Regions from separate parts of the Nocardia glycosmidis genome, predicted to be linked through region 2. Evidence: riboswitches for the same ligand, from Rfam matches in the RefSeq annotation. Region 2 holds a riboswitch; each other region holds the start of a gene.
The links. Region 2 has a riboswitch for S-adenosylmethionine ahead of ACT86A_RS19915 (aminotransferase class V-fold PLP-dependent enzyme). Riboswitches for the same ligand answer to the same signal wherever they lie in the genome.
Positions count from the first base shown of each region.

Region 1: it holds a riboswitch for S-adenosylmethionine, as region 2 does, so the genes downstream of both, ACT86A_RS04065 (rhodanese-like domain-containing protein) here and ACT86A_RS19915 (aminotransferase class V-fold PLP-dependent enzyme) in region 2, are expected to answer to the same signal.
Region 3: it holds a riboswitch for S-adenosylmethionine, as region 2 does, so the genes downstream of both, ACT86A_RS21535 (amino acid ABC transporter permease) here and ACT86A_RS19915 (aminotransferase class V-fold PLP-dependent enzyme) in region 2, are expected to answer to the same signal.
Region 4: it holds a riboswitch for S-adenosylmethionine, as region 2 does, so the genes downstream of both, ACT86A_RS05450 (hypothetical protein) here and ACT86A_RS19915 (aminotransferase class V-fold PLP-dependent enzyme) in region 2, are expected to answer to the same signal.

Region 1 is NZ_JBQWRH010000002.1:344,131-346,324, forward strand. It holds gene ACT86A_RS04060 (Rv0361 family membrane protein) at 209-658, shown strand; SAM riboswitch class IV at 722-839, shown strand; gene ACT86A_RS04065 (rhodanese-like domain-containing protein) at 854-1,273, shown strand; gene ACT86A_RS04070 (O-succinylhomoserine sulfhydrylase) at 1,270-2,194, shown strand, end outside.
Region 2 is NZ_JBQWRH010000015.1:170,249-172,442, forward strand. It holds gene ACT86A_RS19915 (aminotransferase class V-fold PLP-dependent enzyme) at 1-846, opposite strand, end outside; SAM riboswitch class IV at 893-1,006, opposite strand; gene ACT86A_RS19920 (Pls/PosA family non-ribosomal peptide synthetase) at 1,664-2,194, shown strand, end outside.
Region 3 is NZ_JBQWRH010000018.1:30,168-32,361, forward strand. It holds gene ACT86A_RS21530 (hypothetical protein) at 1-262, opposite strand, end outside; SAM riboswitch class I at 632-725, shown strand; gene ACT86A_RS21535 (amino acid ABC transporter permease) at 825-1,826, shown strand; gene ACT86A_RS21540 (amino acid ABC transporter ATP-binding protein) at 1,823-2,194, shown strand, end outside.
Region 4 is NZ_JBQWRH010000003.1:306,649-308,842, forward strand. It holds gene metX (homoserine O-acetyltransferase MetX) at 1-660, opposite strand, end outside; gene ACT86A_RS05450 (hypothetical protein) at 657-1,013, opposite strand; SAM riboswitch class IV at 1,093-1,203, opposite strand; gene ACT86A_RS05455 (NADP-dependent isocitrate dehydrogenase) at 1,572-2,194, shown strand, end outside.

The sequences.
Region 1 (2,194 bases), on a different contig from region 2:
ACAGCAGGCTGCCGTCCCGCGATTCTATCGGGACCCTCGATCGCGCCTCGAGCCGGTGCGTGAACCCCGTGGATGCCATAGAACCTCACAATCGGCGCATACCCGCTCTCGTTCGGTCTGAAGCGGCTGTTGGGGTCCCGGCGGCGACTCCCCCCTTTCCGGTGGGGCCGAGCGCCCGATAACCCCGCCGACCAGGGATCATCGAGCCATGACCGAGCAGCGGCCGACCGCGGACGACGACGACATCATCCAGGTCGATCAGACCGACCAGCCTTCCGCGATCCCGTTCATCGCGGCCGCGGTGATCGCGGCGATCGTGCTCGGCGCGATCGTGCTCGGCGGAGTCCTGTCGCCTGCTGAGAAAAATGTCACAGATTCCGACCGCATCGCCGCGGCCGTCCGCAACTTCGTCGAGGGCGCCAATGGCACCGAGACGGTGCCGGCGCCCGGTACCGGATGCCAGGGCTTCGACGCCGCCCGTTCGCCGCTGGCCGGGCAGTCCGGCGCCGGAAAGTCAGTCGAGATCAGGAAAATCGATCCCCCGATCGTCGACGGCGACAAAGGCAAGGCCACCGTGACCACGGTGACAGACGGCACGGAGACGACCAAGACGTGGAACCTCACCAGATCCGGCGCCAAGTGGTTGGTCTGCACCTGAGCGTTCGCGCAGTGTGAGCCACCGTTTGACACGGTGACCCGGCTCGGTGCAATCTCAGTCGAAGGTCATGAGAACCAGTGTCAAGCCCCGGCATTACTGGTCGGCAACCCTCCTCCGCGGTGGGGTGCTCCGGGTGACGACCGGGCCGTGCTCGAAGACGCGGGCGCGGCAAGTGCGGATTCGCAGGAGGAGCAGATGAGCAATTACGCCGGTGACATCACCCCCCAGCAGGCATGGGAACTGTTGCGCGACAATCCCGAAACCGTTCTCGTCGACGTGCGGACGGAAGCCGAATGGCGGTTTGTCGGCGTCCCCGACACGAGTTCGATCGATCGGCCTACCGTGCTGATCGAGTGGGTCGACTCCGCCGGCGCGCGCAACGAGGCCTTCGTCGAGCAACTGCGGCAGGCACTCGACAACCACGATCCCGCCACGCCGGTGGTGTTCCTCTGTCGCTCCGGCCAGCGTTCGGTCGGCGCGGCGATCGCCGCCACCGCGGCCGGCTACCACACCTCCTACAACGTGCTCGACGGCTTCGAGGGTCCGCTCGATGGGTTCGGGCATCGCGGCGGCGCCGGCTGGCGCGCCCTCGGACTGCCCTGGCGGCAGTCGTGATCACCGGCGGCGCGTTCGACAAGCCCCTGCCCGAGGGTGTCGGTCCCGCGACGCTCGGTGTGCGGGGCGGACTGCGGCGCTCCGGCTTCGAGGAAACCTCCGAGGCGTTGTACCTGAGCTCCGGCTTCGTCTACGAGAGCGCGGAAGCCGCCGAGGCCGCGTTCACCGGCGAGGCGGAGCATTTCGTCTACTCCCGCTACGGCAATCCGACGGTCGCCATGTTCGAGGAGCGGATCCGGCTGATCGACGGCGCCGAAGCGTGCTTCGCCACCGCGAGCGGCATGTCGGCGGTGTTCACCGCGCTGGGCGCATTGCTCGGCGCGGGTGACCGGCTGGTCGCCGCGCGCAGCCTATTCGGTTCCTGCTTCGTGGTGTGCAACGAGATCCTGCCGCGCTGGGGCGTGGAGACCGTCTTCGTCGACGGCGAGGATCTCGACCAGTGGGAGCAGGCGCTGTCGGTGCCGACCAATGCGGTGTTCTTCGAGACGCCCGCCAATCCGATGCAGACCCTGGTCGATGTCCGTAGGGTGAGCGAACTGGCCCATGCCGCGGGCGCGAAAGTGGTGCTGGACAACGTCTTCGCCACACCGTTGCTGCAAAGCGGCTTCGAACTCGGCGCCGACGTGGTGGTCTACTCCGGCACCAAGCACATCGACGGGCAGGGCCGGGTACTCGGCGGAGCGATTCTCGGCGCGCAGGACTACATCGACGGGCCGGTGAAAACGCTGATGCGCCATACCGGTCCGGCGCTGAGCCCGTTCAACGCGTGGACCCTGCTGAAGGGTCTGGAAACCATGCCGCTGCGGGTGCGCCATTCGGTCGACTCCGCACTGCGGGTTGCCCGCTTCCTGGAGGACAACAAGGCGGTCAGCTGGGTGAAATACCCTTTCCTGGAGTCGCATCCGCAGCACGCGCTGGCCA
Region 2 (2,194 bases):
GGCGAGCGCGGCGGCGCCGAGCACGTTCGGCGACCCGGCCTCGTGCCGCTGCGGAGCGGGGGCCCACTCGGCCTCGGTTGTGCTCACCTCCCGAACCGCCCCGCCGCCGGACAGATAGGGCTGCGCCGCATCGAGCCAATCCCGCTTGCCCACCAGCACACCCGCGCCGAAGGGCGCGTACAGCTTGTGACCGGAACAGGCTAGATAGTCGATTCCGGTGTCCCGCAGGCTGATCCGACGATGTGGCGCCAGCTGCGCCGCGTCCACCAAGATCCGGGCGCCGCACTGGTGCGCGATGGTGGCCAGCCGCTCCAGTGGCAGCACCTCCCCGGTGACGTTCGACGCGCCGGTCACCGCGAGCAACGCGGCGGGCTTGCTGCACAACTCGGCGACCAGCCGGCCGACGGTCTCCTCGACCGTGTCGGCCGCCTGCACGACGCGGCGGCCGCGCCTGGTCCACGGCAGGAAGTTGGCGTGGTGCTCGATATCGAGCACTACCGTGTCGCCGGGCACGCAGGACGCGAGCAGGTTCAGCGAGTCGGTGGTGTTGCGCGTGAACACCACCACGTGATCCGGTGCGGCGTCGAGGAACTTGCCTACCGATCCGCGGGCGGCCTCGTAGCACTCCGTGGAGATCCGCGAAGCGTAACCCGCGCCGCGGTGCACGCTCGCGTAGAACGGCAGCAACTGCTGCACGCGGTCGGTAACCTGCGCCAATGCCGGCGCGCTCGCCGCATAGTCGAAATTCGCGTAGCTCGCGGTTCCGCCCTGCACGAGCGGCACCAGCAGTTCGTCGCCCGAGACCCGGGCGAATGCGGCACAGGTGGTATCGACAACACTAGTCATCACGTGAATCCCGTCGGCTCTAGGACCGCGATCGAATGATTCGTCGAGTCCGCGCTTGCCGCGCCCGGTTGGGCGGCGGCCGGGTCGTCACCCGGAGCACCCCACCGCGGAGGAGGGTTGCCGACCAGCAAGCCGGGGCTTAGCGCTGGTACTCATGACCTGACCCGAGATTGGCAGAAGCGCCCCAGCGCTGTCAACTGGGTACCAATCCCAGGCCGGCACATACCGATCGGGACCTGCCCGACGTCCGTGCGTCCGCGCGCAGACTCACGAGCCGGGCCGGCACCCCTGACCTCGCTTTACGAGCACTGTTCGCCATCGAAGCCGGCACGCGGCTGTTGCCCTGAACACATCCGCGCCACCGCTGCCGGCCGGAGCAGGCCCGGCATCTCGTCTCCGACGACGCTACGACCGAACAAATACAGCAAATACGCAGCAGCACCCGGTAACCCGAACGATCGTCCCTGGTGCCCAGGTAACCACAGCGGCCCGCGCTTTTGCGGAAAGCAAAACCAAGCGTTACCTGTTCGCAGCCCGTCGCGCCCCGATTCGCGATGTCACAGCGCACGAGTCGCCGGACGCTCAGCCCTCATCCAGCTAACAACAAGCAGCCGATCTCGAATCCATGGTGTTCACCCCTTGTCGAGCGCAGCGACATTCCCCGTTCGCGCAGCGCCGCTGGGCGCTGCCGAAGCAAACCCAGTACCGTGGACAACTGGCCAATCGCGGCATTTGCCCTTTGGTAACCCCGCCCTTTGGTAACCCGCCCTTTGGTAACCCAACTATGGCGCGACAACGGAAAGTGTGAGGCAGATCGATGGAAGGTTCGGTGGGCACCGTGCTCCGAACAGAGGTCGACGCGCCGCAGCGTCCGTTGTTGCGGGGCGAGCATGCGCCGCAGGCCAGGACGCTGGTCGACATCCTGACCGCTACCGCGCTCGCACATCCCGACGCCCCGGCCATCGACGACGGCCAGGTGGTGCTGACCTACCTGGACTTGGTGGTCGAGGTCGAGCAGACCATGGCCCGCCTCGCCACAGCGGGCGTACGCCCCGGTGACCGGGTCGGGGTGCGGATGCCTTCCGGGACCCGCGGACTCTACGTCACCATTCTCGCGGTCCTCTACAGTGGCGCGGCCTATGTGCCGGTCGACGCCGACGACCCGGACGAGCGGGCCCAGCTGGTCTTCGGCGAAGCCCAGGTCACCGCGCTGGTGACCGCCGACGGCATCGAGACCACGGCCGCGGGTATCCGTGCCGCGGAACAGCACGAACGTGGGGAAACCTGGTCGACGCTCCCCACCCCCGGCGACGATGCCTGGATCATCTTCACCTCGGGCTCGACCGGC
Region 3 (2,194 bases), on a different contig from region 2:
GCCCGAGGGTCGTGTTGTCGAGGCACAACGCCGCCGCGGCCGGATACGCGAACGGCTCGATGCCGAGGCCGCGCAGCGCGTCGAGCGCGGAGTTGTAGATGCTCCACGGGTCACCGGGCGCCGCGGTCTGCGTGGCGCGGTCGGAGAACGCGGGGGCCGGGTCGTCCGGGGCCGCGCCGGCGGCCCCTGGTCCCGCGAGCGCGAGAGCGACCGAGCCGGTCACGACGGCGGACAACAAAGTCAGACTACGCAACGTGATCACGAAACCTCCTCATCGGCGGAACGATCGAGGGGCACAGTACTCCGGCAAACGCACGCAACAGCCGAGATTGCCAACAGCAATTCCACAGCAGTCCAGTTTGCCGGGATCTACGGCACCGGTCGGCCGCCACCGACAAGCTGTACGCCGCGTCCGGCCGCCGCTTCGGCTCCCCCCGGCACGCCGGCGATGATGCGACCGGGGACCGCACCGCTCTCATTCGGCAGCGCACGCCTGGCTACCAGAATTATCCGACGAATCCAGGCCCGACAAGATCTACGCTCACGCTGATTACTTCTCTTGTTCCAGAGTCCAGTTGCTCGGCATCATGATTCGGCTCGACCCCGACATCGGCCGGCGGGGGGTCGGCACCAACCATCCAGAGCGACCGAGAGACCTGGCTCGTCGACGTCGCAGCAACCCCCCGGTCACCGGGTGCGGGTGCTTCCGCCGGGACCGATGGAGGAACCGAAGTGATTATCGAGGACCTGGCATGGCGTGAGCGTGCCATGGACGCAGCCGCGTTCACGCTCAGGCCGGAACCGAGCGCCCGCGAGGTGCGGGCATGACCACGTCCGCCGCACCCGAAACCTCCTCGCTCGGCGATCCGGCCCCGGCCGGCACATCCGAGCCGCATCCCGCTCGAGCAGGTGAGACGCCTGAGGTAGCCAAGAGCCGGCACCCGTGGCGGTGGGTGGTCAGCGCTGTCGCGCTGGTTCTGCTCGCCCAGTTCGTGCACGGTCTGGCCACCAACCCCGGCTGGGATTGGCCGACGTTCGCGCAGTACATCACGGCGAAATCGGTGCTGTCGGCATTGCAAGTGACGTTGGAGCTGACCGTGTGGGGTACCGCGCTGGGATTCCTCCTCGGCACCGCGCTGGCGGTCGCCCGGCTATCGAACAATCCGGTATTGCGGGTGATCTCCTGGGCCTACATCTGGGCGTTCCGGGCCATCCCGCTGATCGTGCAGCTGCTGTTCTGGTTCAACATCGCCTATCTGTACCGGACGCTGTCGATCGGCATCCCGTTCGGCCCGGCGCTGTTCACCTTCGAGGTGAACGGCGTGATCAGCGGCTTCACCGCCGCCGTGATCGGATTGGCCCTGCATCAGGCGGCATATTCCGCCGAAATCATCCGCGCCGGATTCATCTCGGTCGACGCGGGACAGCTGGAGGCCGCCGCCGCACTGGGGATTCCGCGACTGCGGCAGTTCCGCACCGTCGTTTTCCCGCAGGCGATGCGCTCGATCCTGCCGAACGCGACCAACGAGGTGATCAGCCTGTTCAAGGGCACCTCGATCGTGTCGGTGATGGCGATCGCCGAGCTGTTCTACCAGGTCCAGGTGATCTATGGGCGCAATGGGCGGGTTGTGCCGCTGCTGATGGTCGCGACGGTGTGGTACTTCGTGCTCACCACCGTGCTCTCGGTGGCGCAGTATTACATCGAGCGTCACTACGCCAAAGGCGCGCACCGCAATCCGCCGCCTTCGCCGCTGCAGCGCGCGTGGCAGAAGCTGCAGGAAGTCGCCGAGATCGGTTCCACCGCACCACGCGGAGCGACACGATGACCGGCACGCTCGCCGTCGAGGTTCGCGGCGTCCGGAAATCCTACGGGCCGCACCAGGTGTTGCGCGGCATCGATCTGACCGTTCGCTCCGGCGAAGTGGTCACGGTGATCGGTCCATCCGGCTCCGGCAAGTCGACCCTGCTGCGCGTGGTGAACCGCCTGGAATCACTGGACGCGGGAACTGTGCACATCGACGGCGAGCTGATCGGCTACCGCCTGCGCCGTAACCGGTTGCACGCGCTGCCGGACCGGGAAGTGCGCAAGCAGCGCTCCCGGATCGGCTTCGTCTTCCAGCAGTTCAATCTGTTCCCGCACCTGACAGTGCTCGACAACATCACGCTCGCACCGCTTTCCGCGCAGCACCGCGAC
Region 4 (2,194 bases), on a different contig from region 2:
GTCGTGATAATCGCCACCCTGCCAGTCGGGGTCGGCCTTGATCGCCGCGATCTGTGTGGTCTGGGTGCCGATCTGGTCGGCAGTGGCGCGGGCGCCGACCGCGAGCACCAGCGCGGCGGCGACCCGATCCGGCGCGCCTACCATCCACTCCAGCACGCGCATGCCGCCCATCGACCCGCCGACGACGGCGGCGAGCCGGTCGATGCCGAGCCGGTCGAGCAGCATCGCTTCCGCGGTCACCTGATCGCGGATCGAGATTTCCGGAAACCGTGTGCCCCAAGGCTTTCCGTCCGGAGCGGGGCTGGACGGCCCGGTGCTGCCTTTACAGCCGCCGAGCACGTTGGTCGCGATCACGCACCATTCGTCGGTGTCCAGCGGCGCGCCCGGCCCGACCATGCCGTCCCACCAACCGGGCAGGGGATGGATGTCGTCCGGCCTGCCGACGACGTGCGAGTCACCGGTGAGTGCGTGTTCGACCAGCACGACATTGTCCAGTTCCGGGGAGAGTTCCCCCCAGCGCTGCACTCCGAGACGTACGTCCGCAACGACTGCGCCGCTCTCCAACCGGACGTCCCCGATGGGGATGATGCCGAACTCCCCATCCGGGGGCGGCAGGGTGACACTGGGCGTGCGAGCGCTCGATTCGATGTCCACGGTCACGTCGCAGCCGCCGCGAAACCGGCGCGCACATTCTCGCCGTCCAGCGCGAGGGGGGCCGATCGGGGAATGCTCGCGCAGGTCGGCTCCTCCAGCATGAGCCGGCGACGTGTCATCGACGCAGGGTGAATCACGACAGAACGCACATCGCCGATGGTAGCGACGTGGTCGGAGCGGGACGGCTGGCCGGCGAATGCCCTACCGGCCAATTGCTGCCCGCGCGGGGACCACACGGCCGAACACCGGCTCGCGCTTTTCGGCGTGCCGGTGCTGTCGAATCCCACCTGGACCTGCGCAGTGTCGAAGGGCCACTGTGCCGGTTCGTCTTCGGCCGCGGCCGCGGACGATTCACTCATGGTTTGCTCCAAATGAAGGTATGCGCCGGTACAGCAGGGGCTAACGGTGTGACGAACAACACATACCGGCTTACCTCCTGATGCGCGCTTGCCCCCGGCTCCCGGGAGCCCGGTCATCACCCGGAGCACCCCGCCGCTGCTGGAGGGTTGCCGACCAGCGAGCCGGGGCTTGACGCTGGTACTCATGACCTGTCCGGAATCATAACCGGCGGCCGTCAGCGGCCGAAATTCCGCATGGAACTCACTGGTCAGCGCCGGTAGGCGCGGTCGCGCACTGCGCGCATCCCGCGGGGTGCGCGATGCTGTCGGCGACCTTCGCCGAACTGGGTGAGCGGGCCGGCGCTTGGGGTCCGATCGGTAACTGACGTGTGCGTCTCACTCCGGGGGCTGCCTGCGGTGCGCGGTCTTCGGCAGCAGTACGCTTGTCTTGCTTGCACCACGGTCTCGCGGACAATGCGGGACCATATACGTTGTCTGTTGGAACAGCTGGGGTCCGCTCACAAGCGTGTTCGCCTGGCCGTGCAATGAGGGCACCATCCTAGGAGGACACGAAGATCCATGTCCAAGATCAAGGTTGAAGGCACCGTCGTAGAACTCGACGGCGACGAGATGACCCGGATCATCTGGCAGTTCATCAAGGACAAACTGATCCACCCGTATCTCGATCTGAACCTGGCGTACTACGACCTGGGCATCGAGTACCGGGACAAGACCGACGACCAGGTCACCGTCGACGCCGCGAACGCCATCAAGAAGCACGGCGTCGGCGTGAAGTGCGCCACCATCACCCCGGACGAGGCGCGGGTCGAGGAATTCGGCCTGAAGAAGATGTGGCGCTCGCCCAACGGCACCATCCGTAACATCCTGGGTGGCACCATCTTCCGCGCCCCGATCATCATCTCGAACGTCCCGCGGCTGGTGCCGGGCTGGACCAAGCCGATCATCATCGGCCGCCATGCCTTCGGCGACCAGTACCGCGCCACCGACTTCAAGGTTTTCCAGGGCGGCACCGTCACCCTCACCTTCACCCCGGAAGACGGCAGTGAGCCGATCGTGCACGAGGTCGTGAAGATGCCCGAGGACGGCGGCGTGGTCATGGGCATGTACAACTTCCGCAAGTCCATCGAGGACTTCGCGCGGGCGTCGTTCAACTACGGCCTGCAGCAGAACTACCCCGTGTA